4 regions of the Colwellia sp. RE-S-Sl-9 genome follow, and region 4 is predicted to be linked to each of the others. Evidence: predicted binding sites of a transcription regulator. Region 4 holds the regulator's gene; each other region holds the start of a gene.
The links. Region 4 encodes FliA, which starts transcription of late flagellar genes. Its sites were predicted from a motif close to CTAAAGNTNNNNNNNNNNNNGCCGATA; they were not measured.

Region 1 (4,221 bases), 670 kb from region 4:
TGTATTCAGCGCTTAAATATCAAGGTCAGCCTTTATATAAATATGCGCGAGAAGGTATTGAGGTTCCTCGTGAATCAAGAGATATAACGGTTTTTAATTTAGAGCTTTTACGTTTTGAAGATGATGAGGTTGATTTATCTATTCATGTGTCTAAAGGTACCTATATAAGAACGATTGTAGATGATTTAGGTGAGTTATTAGGTTGTGGTGCTCATGTTGCTCACTTAAGAAGAAGTGCTGTTGGCAATTATCCTAAAAATAGAATGGTTACTATGGAGCAACTTGAAACCTTATTAGCGCAAGCTGAGGCTGATGAAGTGTCTCCTTCTACACTACTTGATCCTTTGTTATTACCCATGACAACGGCTTGTGATGGGATACCTGCTGTTTTTGTTGATGATATGTCGGCTCATTATTTAAGGCATGGTAATCCTGTACAAACCTCTGATGGTCCTGCTGAAGGTATGGTACAAGTGTTTATTGGTGATAACGAAGACGATGGTGAATTTATTGGTGTAGGCTTCATTGATGATGAAGGCAGAGTTGCACCTAAACGTATTGTTGTGGCAGCAAATTAAAATAGTTAATTTTATTTTCAGCTTTACCATCTTAGATAGAACAACATTAATTACTTATAGGGATTCTTTAATTAGATTCCCTATTTTTTTAAGTGCAGTTAATCGTTTGTCCATAATTTCATGATAAGCAGATAATGTGTTTTATGTTGCTGCGAAAGAGTTTATAGATCATGAAAAAATGGATATTGAATTTACGATAAGAGAAATAGCAACCAATATCCATATTGTTAAACAGTCTCATTTTTATAGTGGTAGTGAGGCAAATTATATACCCGTTACCATTCAAGGTGCTCTGAAATACGCACCTTGATTGGTAACGGGTATAAATATAACTAATGATCCGCAGTAAACAGTTGCAATCGCACACTTTACTGATAGAATACGCGCTCTTTTGTCGTCTTAGCTGAATTAGTGTTTGGCAGGATGAGAATTTTACTTACTTATTCCATACTCGGTTTAAGTAAACACACTAAGGAAATATTATGTCTTTAAACGCTACAGAAAAAGCAGCAATTGTTGCTGAATATGCTCAAAAAGAAGGTGATACAGGTTCACCAGAAGTACAAGTTGCTTTGTTAACAACTCAAATCAACCATCTTCAAGGTCACTTTAAAGAGCACATCCATGATCACCATTCACGTCGTGGTTTATTACGTATGGTAAGTCAACGTCGTAAATTACTTGATTACTTAAAAGGCAAAAACGTTGAACGTTATACTGCTTTAATCGGTAAATTAGGTCTACGTCGTTAAGATTAGATTTATTTGGAAAGAGGAGCCTTATGGCTCCTTTTTTTATGGGATAAGTTAATTATTAACCTTTAGTGATATCACTAAAGGTTAATAATTAAAGAGAAAAAGAAAGCTACTCTTCTATTAAAGGCCAGCCACCTAGTTGTTTCCATTTATTTACAATATGGCAAAACAGTTCTGCTGTTTTTTCTGTGTCATATAAAGCCGAATGAGCTTCACTGTTATTAAAATCTATATTGGCTGCTATGCAAGCTTTAGCTAATACTGTTTGCCCTAATACTAAACCTGAAAGTGTAGTGGTATCAAAACTAACAAAAGGGTGAAACGGAGAGCGTTTAATTAAACACCTTTCTGTTGCTGCATTTACAAAACCTAAATCGAATGAGGCATTATGAGCAACCATGATAGCTCGCTGGCATCCAACGGCTTTCATTTTTTTACGAATTAATTTAAATATAGCTTTCAGCGCTGTTTCTTCATCAACAGCACCTCTTAACGGGTTGGTTGGATCAATACCAGTAAATTCTAAAGCCGCTTTTTCTAAATTAGCACCTTCAAAAGGGTCAACATTAAAATGTATGGTTTTATCTAAAGAAAAATTACCGTCTTCATCAAGGGAAAGGGTTGTTGCTGCTATTTCAAGGAGAGCATCGGTTTGCGCATTAAATCCAGCGGTTTCAACATCTACAACTACAGGGAAGTAACCTCTAAAACGTTGTGCAAAAAGTGTTTTTCCGTTGTCTGCTGAAGCAGTAGTAGATGAATTAAGATCCGTCATACAAAAAGTCTTATTTATTTTGATAATTAATAACAATTATCTCAGAAAATAGCTAAAATAAGTACGAAGAACTGAGTGTTTTTTACTTTTATCCTTTAATTTTAACAATTCATGTTAAAGTTATTTAAATGTTCGTCGATATAGTTACTGTCATTGAAACTAAAATATAATTGATTATGAAAAAATATCTTCTACCAGTTGTTTTATTAGTATCTGTTTGCAATGCAAATGCAGGTATGAGGCAGTATGCGGCTAACTTAGATAACTCTAAGTGGCAATTATCTAACGAATCACGTTTAGAGTGCACACTTTCCCACAATATTCCCAATTACGGCGAAGCTAAGTTTTACAGCAAAGCCAATCGTAAATCTAATTTAGAATTTGAATTAGATATGATGCGCCTACCTGATAATTACTCGTTAGCTGAAGTTCGTTCTGTTGCCCCTAAATGGCGACCGGGTGTGGCAGGTTATACTCTGGCGGATATGAAATTGCATAAACAATTTGCACCAAGTTTACCTAAGAAAGTGGCTTGGACTATGCTAAATGAATTAGACCAAGGTATGAGCCCAACGTTTTATTATGACGATTGGTACCGAAGTGATGAAAAAATATCTGTTGGTTTATCAACAGCTAAATTTCAACGTGCTTATCAAGAGTTTGTTAATTGCGTGGGTAATTTACTAAACTATAATTTTGATGACATTTCTTATACCGTATTAAATTACCAATTTGGCACCGACGATTTAACTAAATCATCTAAACGTAAATTAGCTATGATTGCTGAATACTTAAGTTTAGATACAGAGTTAGAATTAGTATTAATAGACGGTTATTCAGATAGTTACGGTCCAAGAAATGCTAACTATGAAATGTCTAAACGACGTGCTCAAACGATAAGAGAGCAGTTTGTTAAAACTGGTATTGATCCTAGCCGAATAGAAGCTAAAGGTTATGGTGAGAAGCGTCATGTGGCTTCAAATAACAGCATAATAGGTCGTGAAAAGAATAGACGCGTAGTGATTAGAATGGATAAACCATAATTGAGCAAAGCATGTATTAAGGCTTTTAATTTTCGCTAAGTGGTCAATTAATTTATCAACTTGCTATTAAAAAAGTTAAACGTCTCATCTCTCCAGTAAAGCATCTCGAATTTAAGTATTTAAGTTGAATAGGCCTTTAGGTTATCTTAATCTAAAGGCCTATTTTTTATGGATGTTTATATAATGAAATACTTATTAAAAATTATCACTTTAGTCTTAGTTAGTTTGTCTTGTGCGGCAAATGCTCAACTTAAAGATGCATATACCTATGCTAATTATGATCAGGTGACCACAACACATATTTATTTAGACTTAGCTGTCGATTTTGAAGAAAAATCACTTAAAGGGTTTGCTGAACTATCGTTAAAGTGGTTGTCTGATGATCTACAACCTATTTATTTAGATACTCGTGATTTAATTATTAAACGCGTAATGGCACAAAATAACTCAGGTAACTGGGTGAAAGTGCAATATATGTTAGCAAAACGAGATGATGTTCTTGGTGCTAAGCTAACCATTAAACCTCAATTTAAAGCAAAAAAAGTACGTGTATATTACCACTCAACGGAAAAAGCTTCAGGATTACAGTGGTTGCTACCGGAACAAACGGCAGGCAAAAACAAACCTTTTTTATTCAGCCAAAACCAAGCCATTCACGCGCGATCATGGATACCTATTCAAGATACACCCACGGTAAGAGCTACCTATACAGCACGAATTACAACCGATAAAGATTTAGTTGCGGTAATGAGTGCTAACAATGAACCTGATACCGAACGTGATGGTGATTACTTCTTTTCAATGCCGCAAGCTATTCCTTCTTACTTAATTGCAATAGGTGTCGGTGATTTACAGTTTAAAGCCATGAGTAAGCAAACGGGTATTTATGCTGAAGCGTCTATATTAGACGCGGCTGTTGCTGAATTTGATGACACACAAGCGATGATTGATGAAACAGAAAAATTATTTGGGCCTTATCGCTGGGGTAGATACGATTTACTTATTTTACCACCGAGTTTTCCTTTTGGCGGTATGGAAAACCCACGCTTATCCTTTATTACTCCTACTGT
Region 2 (4,221 bases), 1.9 Mb from region 4:
TTCGTGACTTATACGGTCCAGCGGTTAACAGGAAATCTTCAGAAGATGGTTTAACACCACCTAGCCAAGAATTTATGGACGACTGGTTATTACGTACTGTAGAAATCGTTGATAAATACGAACCTGAACTTATTTGGTTCGATTGGTGGATGGCGTCAAAACCATTTCATGATCACGTAAAGCAGTTTACAAGTTACTACTATAACAAAGGTGTTAACTGGAAAAACATGCCTGCGCTTAACTACAAAGAACATGCAGACATGCGCTCGTTCCCTCCTGGTTCGGCCGTGTTAGATATTGAACGTGGTGGCATGACGGATATTCATCCCCATTTTTGGCAAACAGATACTTCTGTATCTTTATCATCTTGGGGATATGTAACTAACCATAAATATCGCAATGCTAATTCATTAGTAGATGATTTAATGGATATAATTTCTAAAAATGGCTCTTTGTTATTAAACATTGGTCCAAAACCTGATGGAACAATTCCTGAACCAGAAATTGCTTTACTAAAAGAAATTGGTGATTGGTTAGCTGTAAATGGTGAAGCGGTTTATAACACTCGACCTTGGATAACTTACGGTGAAGGTGAAACTTACGTACCAGATGGTAAAAACTCGAATGATGCTGAGAAAAACCGTAAAGACTTTAACAGCAGCGATATTCGTTTTACCCAAAACGAAGGAACTTTATACGCAACAATGTTAGCGTGGCCGGGTGATAATGCGAAGGTAACAATTCGTAGTATTAATTCTAAAAACTATACAGATAAAATCGCTAAAGTTGAATTAATTGGTCATAAAGGTACATTAACGTTTACACAAACAGCTAAAGGTTTAATGGTTAACCTACCCGCAGGTTCTCCTTCTAAGCACGCTCAAGTACTTAAAATAACTAAGGGTTAATATCTTGCTTTAAAAAGAGTATTTAAATGAATACTCTTTTGAGTTTGTTGTACTATAAGTTTACGACTTCCCAAACTTAATGGTGCAACAAGCTCTCCCCTCAGTTTTATTATTAATATACCCGTTATCATTCAAGATGCAGGTTTCAGTGGGAACTAAAAACAATTTATGCACAGATTTCACGTTCCAAACGAAATCTAAGGTCTACATCCATGTAAGAACCTGACTAAAGTTAATAACGCAGTATAAATTGTTTTTAGACCCATCGAAGAAGCGCTTGAGCAAAATAACTTCATCAACAATGCTTTTTATAAGGGAGCAACCATTATTACAAAGCATTCCTTGAATTGATATCGCTCAAGAGCTCTGAAATAGCCTTTTGATTGGTAAAGGGTATATATACAAGCTGCTGGAATAAAAGCAAAATACCCTGTAAATAAATTCGGTTTAATTACTATGGTATATAAACAAAAATCCCTTCTGCAGCCCCCCACTTAAAACTCTATTCTGACTTAAGTACCTATTTTCTATATAAGGTAAACTTCTGTTTCTATAAGCTACAAAGAATAAGTCAGCTTTACAAAAATATAAGATAAAGGTTTTACTGCTTTCCTCAGAACCGATAAGTAAATCGTTTTATCAATAAATTCAGAGGTGTAGTATTCGATATACCTATTTACAACAATATAAATCAAAATAATTTCTTCAGTATAATTAACCAATGATGCTCTGTGCCTGTTGTGCTCCTTGCATTTAATAATCCCAACGAGTAAAAGCCTTTATCAAATAAGGTTAACTAACCTCAACTCGGGTTAATGAATGTTAGAGAATGAATTAAAATACTTATTTATGAGAAACTTAATCTGTATCGTTGTTCTCCTAAGCTATATTAGTCTCTCAACAGTGATATTTTTGTGTATAACAAGGCAAATTTTTCTATCTAATAGTAGTAGCGCAAAAATAGCTTGTTGAGTAACTTTGCTTATCCCGAATTGAGGTTAACTATTGTCAGATGTAGTATCGATGAATTTTTCAGCTAACACCAACCATGCCAAGGACTTTAAGGTAGCTTTAAGGTTCTAATAGTGACAGTATCGATCCATAAGCTTTATTGATCACATACAGTGTTAATAGGTCTGCGAGGGTTTCAATCTGACTGGATTTGAAGTTACTAATAATGCCTAGCGCTGTTTTTATATATTATGCAAAATTATATTTAAAATTTTTAGCTAATTTAATAACTAGCTTTAAATAACCGACTTTTCCAATGTTAAATTTATGCTTTCATTTATAGAGTTTAACCACTCTGCCGCTTTAAAATCTAACCTAGCTGCTTTAAAGTCGTTATCTAATTTTTTACTCTTATACTTTTTCTGGCAATAAAGGCTAGTATTTTCTAGTATATTTTTTGCTATAAATTTTTTGTCGTCTCTAAAGGCAAGAGGGGTTGGATTAATGGCATTGAGTAAACGGAGTTCTGATAAATTATTACCTTGAACTAAGTCAGCTTGGTTATAAGATCCAACTTGCTCTATCTCCTTTAATGATAAAAGCTGCGCTTGAGGTAACTTAAACTGCTTCCTTAAATTATCTTCGTCTGTTTGAGATGTAGCTATTTCTGATTTAGGAAGTGAGAACTGTGCGTGAGCTTGAACATCATCAGTAAGCATCGCCAGTAATAAAGAAAATTGAGACCGTTCTTTTTTATGAACACATTGGTTAAGCTGCTCACCTAACTGCAATTCATTTATTAATATCTCATTTTTTATATTATCTACAAGCAATTAAGCACACCCACAAATCATCTTAATATTTATATCGGCATGTAATAAAAAATAATTAGCAGATTTTATTATTATTTTCGCTGTAAAATACATAACTCAATAGCCGATAGTAATGAAGAACTGCTAAAAATGTTTGAAATAAATAAAGCGACAAAACAAGATAAAAAAGATATTAAACGCTTTTATAAAGACAACAACTACTCAGCGAGTTTTATGGGCTACGATCATACTTATATAATAAAAATGGACAACGTCATCATTGGCAGTGTAATACTTTCTTATATCACTAATAGTAGTCAATATGGATTGTTGCATGCATTATTAATTACTCCCCTTTATAGAGAAAAAGGTTATGCCAAGCTATTAATAGAAACACTACAATGGGAACATAATCATATTATTTGTTTTGCTGATAAAAAGTTATACCGCTTATATAAAGACATAGGTTTTAAAGAAAGTGAATCCCTTGAAATCCCTAGTCATTTTATAGACAGGTATAATTGTTATTTAAAAAAGAATAATGATTTAAAGGTATTTCTAAAAATCAATTATTCCTTAACCAAAATAACTAATTAACCTGAGTTCGGGTTAAGATATAGTTAACTCATTGAAAAGTAATCACTAAAAAATCAGTTCGCTTCTAGCTTGATAATTTTACTTAATTCAAGACAAATTTACGCGTCAATAGCTGGCCTATTGCAAGTGAATTTAACGCAGAAGTTAGTAAAAACAGCTGCTAGAAGAACATTTATTAAGCCGAGTTCGGGTTAATTAATACCAAACGCATTAATGAATTGACCTATTTTATACGAAGAATAAATGGTCAAATACACAGGTTCATCGTTCCAGACGGAACCTAAGCACCAACGTCCTGTAGGCGAGGCATTTATTATAATAGGGAGTGCTCTAATTATTAAATAACAATGTAATACCATTCCATCTTAAGTTTTTCCCACCTTAATCCAATCTCTACTACACATTTTCATGACCCGCTTTGCATCACTCACAAATGAGTTCCATGCATCAGAGCAAGCATCGAGGATGTCATCATAGCCTTGAAAGCACCTATTCGCTAAATGATGTTGGCGCAACCAACTCCAAACTTGCTCTATTGGATTCAACTCAGGTGAATACGGTGGTAATACCAATTAGATCATATAATTAGACTAATTGGTATAAACCTTCGTTGATGTAGTTCGCAACCCAATCATTAACAATTCTTCTACTAATATTAAGTGTTCTAGCAACTTCTGATCTATTCTTACCCGATTTAAAATGTGAAACGGCTAGCAAGCGCAGCCTCATTCGATGATCTTTTACTTTGTTGGAGAGTATTTTTAATTCTTGTGAGCTATGAGTGTTCAATGTCATTTATTATGAGTAAATAAATGACATTAGATCACATAATTAGACTAATTGGTATTACTTTGTTGGAGAGTATTTTTAATTCTTGTGAGCTATAAGTGTTCAATGTCATTTATTATGAGTAAATAAATGACATTAGATCATATAATTAGACTAATTGGTAT
Region 3 (4,221 bases), 1.9 Mb from region 4:
GTAGTTTAGTCTCTAATGCGGTATATTCATCTGCAATTCCAGATAAATTTTCATTCAATGCACTTTGTCTTTTAGTTAATGTACCATCACCACCATTATAGTTATCAATTAACGCTGTCAATTGGCTGACGATACCATCTGTACTAGCAAAAAGCTCGCCAACTCCATTTATGTCATTTGAAATAGCGTCTGATAATTTCTCTGCACCACTCTTTAATGAACCTGTTGCAACTGTTGATATTTCGAGTCGGCCTTCTTTATTAAATGATATACCTATATCATTTAACGACTGAATAGAATTACCTGCCAAACTTGCTACTTGATTAATAGCAATATCGGACAACTGTCCGCGCATTGAACGTAAGTCGGCATCAAAGGCTAACCGCCCTTGTACAGGGGCTCCTAGCCCTATCATATTATCAACTAAAGCATTATATCCAGCAACAAAATCAGTAATGAGTGTATTTGCTACGCTAGTGTCTTGAGTAACATCTAACTTTGAGGTAACGCCTGCATCACTAACCTTTGTTGCTACAATAGTCACATCTTCAATATTATTTTTAAATTCGTTAGTGGAGTTTGTAATAACATTCCCATCAACTTCAATAATAGCATTATCTGCAGTTACTATTTCAGAAGCAGATGTAGATAAACCGCTAAGTGCTGCGTCACCAGAAGTTACCGTTAAAGCGTTATCTGTACCTGTATCGGCTGCTGTATAAGTTAAAAATGTACCGTTATCACTATTAACGAGAGTAACATTAACACCAAAATTTCCTGTACCTTGATTAATTTTATCGCGGATAGTCGATAAATCATCAGCTGCGTCTATAGTAACGTCAAAAGTATCACCATTGGCAGAATTAAAGGTTAACGTACCTGCACCAACAGTTGTAGAGGAGTCTGCAAAATTCGTTGTTTGTATTTTTGTGGATTTTGCAAGTTGTATGACTTCAACGTCAAAAGAACCTGATGTAGCAAAACCATTAGTTGTAGCAGAGAAATTATCGCCTGATACTGTAACAGTCTGTTGATTAAAGTTATCAATATCCTTTAATTCGTTTACGCTACTTTCAAAAGTAGACAAAGCAGATTTTAAGCTACCAATACCTGATAATTCAGTATTGTAGCGATCTTCTTTTTCCTGTAATCGTATCTCTTGTGGGACAGATTCTGCGGTTACGAAAGCCTCTATAATTGATTCAAGATCTAATCCTGAGCCTATTCCTGCTTGTGTAATATTCATTATGCTGTCTCCTATATATTAAACACCTATCATCTAAATGTTTTAGATACTCTCATCAAGAAGTATACCAGTTTTTTTACTTACGTCTTCTCTAAGCTCGACAATTCGTTGGGCAATAGAAAGAATTTCTTCTGAAGGGAACTGTTTTATCAATTCATTATTTTCTGAATCGAAAATTTTAATCACGGTCTTATCAGAGCCATCGTCTTGAGTAAAGTTAACTGTTCTGATCGGCATGTTAATAAATTCAGATATTGTTTTCATTGCATCTGAAACTATACTCGCTTCTTCAGCTAAGCTTTCACTAGATTTATCTTCAATTGATTGCTCTTCTAACTCTTTTACTCTTTGTAATTCGGCAACTTTATTAAGCTTTAAAGTTGTTTCTTTTGTAGCTGAATCTTCAAATGCTTTGCCTTTTTCAATTGCTAAATCAGGGGATGATTTAGTATTTTTATTCAATTGATTAAGATCATCTGCCATATTTATAGGGCTGTTATTAGCAATATTAATAGACATGGGCACCTCCAATTTCAAATTTTATATACGAAAATGACACTCAAGTAGGAGTGTCATTATTCTGTTACTACTTTTTAAGTAAAACCTACAGTAATGACAATGCTATTTGCGGCTGTTGATTTGCTTGAGCTAACATTGAGCTTGATGCTTGTTGTAACACTGAGCTCTTCGCTAATGCTGCACTTTCTGCCGCGTAATCAGTATCTAATACACGTGAGCGTGATGCTGATAAGTTTTGCGCTGTATTATCGTTACTACGAATAACTGAAGAAAAGCGATTTTGTTTTGCACCTAAATCAGCTCGTACAGTATTCACTTTTACTAACGCATTATCAACTAATCCGATTGCTGACGTAGCGCCAACATCTGTAGCGATAGTTGCAGCACCTGTTGATAAAATAGTTGCTGCATCAAAGTTTTGACCAATTGATACTGTAATTGTTTGCCCACCATCAGCACCAATTTGAAATGCTTTATTGGTAAAACTGCCATCGAGAAGCGTTTCACCAGCAAATGAAGTTTGATCTGAAATTCGCGTAAGTTCAAGTTCTAACTCACCAAATTCAGCATCAAGTGCGGTTCTATCCGCAGTACTGTTTGAGCCGTTAGCTGATTGTACTGCTAATGTACGCATACGTTGTAATGTATTTGTATACTCATCTAACGCGCCTTCAGCAGTTTGCGCTAATGAAATACCATCGTTAGCGTTACGTGATGCTTGGTTTAAGCCATTAATTTGCGCCGTTAAACGACTTGAAATTTGTAGACCAGCCGCATCATCTTTTGCGCTGTTAATGCGTTTACCTGAAGATAAACGCTCAAAGTTATCAGCTAAACTATTAGTTGAGTTTTGAAGTTGACGCTGTGAGTTCAATGATTGAACATTACTATTAACTACTAAAGCCATGTTATTCTCCTTCGGACTTACAAAGCCCTATCTGAATTAATTTAAAGTGAATGTACTTAACTTCACTTCATATACCTATGTTATCGACACGTCATAAATATACTTTAGTAAATAACGTCAATAACACGTACAAAAGTTTATTAGAGGCTAATGGATTATTAATAACCTGCCTCTATTACTCGCTGTTATAATAATGATAATGCTATTTGCGGTTGTTGATTCGCTTGAGCTAACATTGAGCTTGATGCTTGTTGTAATACTGAACTCTTAGCTAATGCAGCACTTTCAGCAGCGTAATCAGTATCCAATACTCGTGAACGTGATGCTGATAAGTTTTGTGCCGTATTGTCGTTACTACGAATAACTGAAGCGAAACGGTTTTGCTTAGCACCTAAATCGGCGCGCACTGTATTCACTTTAACCAAAGCAGCATCAACATTACCGATAGCTGTAGATGCGCCACCAGCCGAAGAGATTGTAGCTGTAGCATTCCCTAAAATAGACGCTGCAGTAAAGTTCTGTGCAATAGAAATGGTAATCGTTTGACCACCATCGGCACCAATTTGAAAAGCTTTACTTGTAAACGATGAATCTAATAAATTCTCACCAGCAAAAGATGTTTGTGATGAAATACGCGTTAACTCAAGTTCTAACTCGCTAAATTCAGAATCTAACGCAGTTCTATCTGAGTCACTATTTGAACCATTCGCTGATTGCACCGCTAATGTACGCATACGTTGCAATGTATTTGTATATTCATCTAGTGCACCCTCTGCTGTTTGCGCTAATGAAATACCATCGTTAGCGTTACGTGATGCTTGATTAAGTCCGTTAATTTGGGCAGTAAGACGACTTGAAATTTGTAGACCAGCCGCATCATCTTTAGCGCTGTTAATACGTTTACCTGAAGATAAACGCTCAAAATTATCAGCTAAGCTATTGGTTGAGTTTTGCAGTTGACGCTGTGAGTTCAATGATTGAACGTTACTATTAACTACTAATGCCATGATAATATCTCCTGGGTAAATTACCCTTCAATGAATTCGATTAACGAAGCTAGTATTTAATAATCAGTATTGATACTCACTGCTTCTTAAAAACTATATCGGTTACTTTTTAAATAACTTTAATCTTTTTTAGCTTTTTATTTCAAAACAGCATTTTTTATTGATTTTTAAGAAAATTTTATTTTTCCTATAATAAAAAACCCTCAGAAAGAGGGTTTAAAGGCCACCATAAAAAAATAAATCACTACAATAACGATAGTGCTATTTGTGGTTGTTGATTTGCCTGTGCAAGCATTGAGCTTGATGCCTGTTGTAGTACTGAGCTTTTTGCTAATGCAGCACTTTCTGCAGCATAATCTGTATCAAGCACACGTGAACGTGAAGCTGACAAGTTTTGTGCGGTATTATCGTTACTTCTAATAACAGAAGAAAAACGATTTTGTTTTGCACCCAGATCTGCTCGTACTGTATTCACTTTAACCAAAGCTGCATCCACATTACCAATAGCTGTAGAGGCACCTCCAGCACTAGAAATATTTGTA
Region 4 (4,221 bases):
CGTCTTGATCTGAAACAACGTCATCACGCTCTTTACTATTTACAATCGGACCTTCAACCAAATTTTCACCCACTGAAGGTTTAGCTTTATTTTGAATTGAGTCTGAAGACATGCCAAATGCGGTTAGCATTCCAATCAAACCATCTTCAACTTCCCTTACTAAATCAATAACTTTACGAATAACTTGGCCTGTTAAGTCTTGAAAGTCTTGCGCCATCAAGACATCAGTCATTAATATACGAATTTTATCTGTTTCACTTCCTGTTGATTTTAATAACAAATCAATATCTAAACATAACTGTTTAAACTCAGGTAATTCTAATTTATTTTGTATAAGTTTTGTCCATAAAGGATTAACCACTTCGACTCTATTTTGTAATGACTCAAGCACAGGAAAAATAGATTCAACTGCATCCATTGTTTTGTTTGCAGCTTCTTCCGTTCGTTCTATAACATAGTTAAGTCGTTCTTTAGCATCAGGTATATCAGCTTTTGCTAAATCAGTGAGTCGAGAGTCAACTTGAAAATTATTCAAAGAATCATGTAACTGACGGGTTAATTTACCTATTTCAGCAAACAGCTCTGTATTGATTGGACTTTGAATATCTGCAACCAATTCATCAGCCTTGTCTTGCTGATCTGTTTCTAAATATTCAACCAACAATTTAGCTTGTTCTAATGAAACATGTACTTTAGGCAAACTACTCATGCAAAATATCCTTTATTTATTTAGGTATTAAAGAAAGATTTTCAATTAACCTAAGCGTTCGAATATTTTATCGAGTTTAGTTTTTAACGTTGCAGCAGTGAAAGGTTTTACAATATAGCCATTTACACCCGCTTGAGCGGCCATAACTATTTGCTCTTTTTTCGCTTCAGCTGTCACCATTAAAACAGGAATATGGGATAAACTAGCGTCTGCTCGAATAGCTTTTAATAAATCTATTCCTTGCATACCAGGCATATTCCAATCGGTTACAACAAAATCAAACTCTCCTGACTGAAGCATAGGTAAAGCGGTGCTACCATCATCAGCTTCTTGAATGTTAGTAAAACCTAAATCGCGTAACAAGTTTTTCACTATTCGTCTCATCGTTGAAAAATCATCAACTACAAGAACTTTCATATTTTTATCCAAGGCACCCTCCGGTGAGAACATTCAAAAATTTTAAATTACTTATTATTCTACTTAACTTTGCCAAGAATGCATACGAGCTTTTAAACGATGCATAGCTTGACTGTGAATTTGACTTACTCTTGACTCGCTTACATCAAGAACTTGTCCTATCTCGCGTAAATTAAGTTCTTCATCATAATACAATGAAAGTACTAAACTTTCTCGTTCAGGTAAAGTAGAAATACATTCACTTAACGCTCTTTTAAAAACAATCTCTTCAATTTGATTATAGGGCTCGTCACTTATTGATTTATTTTCTAAATTCAAAGCGTCTTCACTAACACCTAAATCATCTATTCCGATTATTTTCCCAGAACTTACATCATTAAGAATATGATGGTATTCATTTAAAGAAATATCAAGTTTATCTGCTACTTCCTTGTCAGTTACATCTCTTCCTAACTCTGACTCTAACTCTTTTATCGCATCACTCACCATACGACTATTCTTATGAACAGAGCGAGGAGTCCAGTCTCCACGTCGAATTTCATCCAACATGGAACCTCTAATTCTTATCCCTGCAAATGTTTCAAAGCTTGCGCCTTTTGTATGGTCAAAGTTATTTGATGCTTCGAGTAGACCGATCATTCCTGATTGAATAAGATCATCTACAAGTACACTTGCAGGTAATCTTGCAAGTAAATGGTAGGCTATACGTTTAACTAAAACAGTATATTGTTCTATTAAAACAGATTTATCTGTTTGAGTACTGTAGGCATCTGCTTTTCCCAAACTATATACTCGCGATAATTAGCATATTAATGTTCTAATAATTGTTCAATAAAGAACTCTAAATGGCCTGAAGGTTGGTGAGGAATTGGCCATTTCATGATATTTTTTGCTAAGTTTTTAAAACCTATTGAAGCGGGTGAATTAGGAAATGCTTCAATAATTGCTTTTTGCTTACGACCTGATTTACGTATGTTTTCATCAAATGGCACAACGCCAACAAGTTCTAAGCCTACATCTAAAAATCTATCACTTACTTTGGCTAGTTTTTCAAATAATTGCTGCCCTTCGTTAGGGCTTCGTACCATGTTAGCAACAACCTTAAATTTAAATACATCATGATCACGACTTAATAATTTCATTAACGCGTAACAATCGGTAATTGACGTTGGCTCATCACATACTACTAACATAATATCTTGTGAGGCTCGACAGAAGCTCAATACCATGTCGGAGATCCCTGCTGCGGTATCAACAATAAGAATATCGAACTCTGTTTGCATATCACTAAAGGCTCGAATTAATCCTGCATGCTCACTAGGTGTTAAATCAACCATAGATTGAGTACCTGAAGTGGCTGGAATAATTTTAATTCCTGCAGGGCCTTCGATGATAATATCGTCTAATTCACATTCACCAGACAACACATGAGAAAGGTTACGTTGAACACGTAGACCTAACATAACATCAACATTGGCAAGCCCTAAATCTGCATCTAGAACAAGTACTTTTTTACCCAGTTGAGCTAATGCTATAGATGTGTTTAAAGACACGTTAGTTTTACCTACGCCACCTTTACCACCTGATACTGCAATAACTTTAATTTGTTGTAAATCTTGCATCTTACGTAAACCACTCGCTTGGTCTATCATTTAAATCTTCTCGTCACTGACACATACACTATTTTCGAAAAGATGTTGCTAAGTAAATACATTATAGCTTAGTACATCTTAACTCGTGAAGTTATAAGCGGTTTTTATCAATGTTATTCAATTTAACTAATTTAATTAGTTTAAGCTAGCTTGTTTTGCTAAACATATTCAATTTATGCTGCACTTGCTTCTTTTTTAGGCATTGGTCGCCATGTACTAGTGTGTTGGTGGTTTATTCGACTACTCATTTTGTCTGCTAAGGCAACTAATTTTTCAGCATTTGCTACCTTAATATCTTCAGGAACTCGTTGTCCATCGGTAAGGTAACCGATAGGTAATCCGTTTTGAATAGCGGTAGAAATAATTTCACCAATACTAATACTCTCATCCAGTTTAGTATAGATACAGCCAGCTAATGGAATTTTTTTAAATCTTTCTACATTTTCTTGCATAACACGCTGCTGAGTATTGGCTGATAACACAAGATAATTACGAATTCTCACACGTGCATTGGCAATTAAATCTGTTAAATGCTGTGCTAAGCGCATGTCTCTCTGTCCCATACCCGCAGTATCAATTAATATAAGTTTCTTTTGTCCAAACTGCTGTAGTAATGAGTCTAATGCTTGTGCATCGTTAGCCAACTTAACTTGGCAACCAATAATACGTCCGTAAGTGGTTAATTGTTCAAAACCACCGATCCTAAAACTATCAGTAGAAATTAATACTACTTCATCAGCACCATGAATTTGTGCAAACCTTGCAGCTAATTTAGCAATAGTGGTAGTTTTACCTACACCTGTTGGACCCACTAAAGAAATAACACCGCCATGATGAATAATATCGTTATTGGTTGTATTTAGTTGCTGTGCTATAAATTTTTTCGCCTGCTCCCAAGCATCTTGTTCATTTTGTTGAGGAGGAATAAAACCAGCTATTTGATCTGCCATATGGTCTGTTAATCCCAAAGCAACTAGCTTGTTTATGAGCAATGCTTTTTGAGGGTTCTTTTGTGCCATATCTTGCCACATTAAACCCGACAACTGATGTTCTAAAAGGTGTCTAATGGTATGCATTTCTTTTTTCATTGTTTCAAATTCATTTGAATTATCATGAGAAAAAGAAGTTACCGAAGGATCATTAAAAACGTCTGTATCATTTGTTTCATCATTAACGATAGCAGCGTCCTTTTGTAATGACGGCATTGAGGAAGTATTTGATTGTTCTATATTTTGTTCTGCGTTTCTTTGCTGAGTCGAGTGTTGTAAACGGTCAGTGAAATTTTTAAATTGTAATTCAATATCATTGCTTGAAGATGTTTTTTCTCTTGAGCTATTATCGTGAGACTCCGCTTGAGCTTCTTGTTGAACTTTACGATTCAACAAGGCTGATAAACTATCAACAGGTGCTGCTCCAATGTCTACACTTTCTTCTACATGTTGA

Region 1: ACM9HF_RS06325 (flagellar protein MotY) is a predicted target of FliA. The motif match lies at 2,223-2,249, and genes of this name have one in related genera.
Region 2: ACM9HF_RS00845 (VC2046/SO_2500 family protein) is a predicted target of FliA. The motif match lies at 2,725-2,751, and genes of this name have one in related genera.
Region 3: ACM9HF_RS17470 (flagellin N-terminal helical domain-containing protein) is a predicted target of FliA. The motif match lies at 2,754-2,780, and genes of this name have one in related genera.

Annotation. Positions count from the first base shown of each region.
Region 1 is NZ_CP182631.1:1,462,097-1,466,317, reverse strand. Features, by position in the region: gene truB (tRNA pseudouridine(55) synthase TruB) at 1-578, shown strand, start outside; gene ACM9HF_RS06340 (hypothetical protein) at 715-888, shown strand; gene rpsO (30S ribosomal protein S15) at 1,061-1,330, shown strand; gene rnt (ribonuclease T) at 1,443-2,108, opposite strand; gene ACM9HF_RS06325 (flagellar protein MotY) at 2,285-3,151, shown strand; gene ACM9HF_RS06320 (M1 family metallopeptidase) at 3,335-4,221, shown strand, end outside.
Region 2 is NZ_CP182631.1:209,562-213,782, reverse strand. Features, by position in the region: gene ACM9HF_RS00850 (alpha-L-fucosidase) at 1-908, shown strand, start outside; gene ACM9HF_RS00845 (VC2046/SO_2500 family protein) at 2,156-2,692, opposite strand; gene ACM9HF_RS00840 (GNAT family N-acetyltransferase) at 2,822-3,268, shown strand; partial or broken gene ACM9HF_RS00835 (transposase) at 3,634-3,840, opposite strand; gene ACM9HF_RS00830 (helix-turn-helix domain-containing protein) at 3,854-4,063, opposite strand.
Region 3 is NZ_CP182631.1:4,032,289-4,036,509, reverse strand. Features, by position in the region: gene fliD (flagellar filament capping protein FliD) at 1-1,246, opposite strand, end outside; gene ACM9HF_RS17475 (flagellar protein FlaG) at 1,289-1,765, opposite strand; gene ACM9HF_RS17470 (flagellin N-terminal helical domain-containing protein) at 1,851-2,672, opposite strand; gene ACM9HF_RS17465 (flagellin N-terminal helical domain-containing protein) at 2,858-3,679, opposite strand; gene ACM9HF_RS17460 (flagellin N-terminal helical domain-containing protein) at 3,924-4,221, opposite strand, start outside.
Region 4 is NZ_CP182631.1:2,136,420-2,140,640, forward strand. Features, by position in the region: gene ACM9HF_RS09160 (protein phosphatase CheZ) at 1-709, opposite strand, end outside; gene cheY (chemotaxis response regulator CheY) at 755-1,138, opposite strand; gene ACM9HF_RS09170 (RNA polymerase sigma factor FliA) at 1,190-1,909, opposite strand; gene ACM9HF_RS09175 (MinD/ParA family ATP-binding protein) at 1,936-2,778, opposite strand; gene flhF (flagellar biosynthesis GTPase FlhF) at 2,952-4,221, opposite strand, start outside.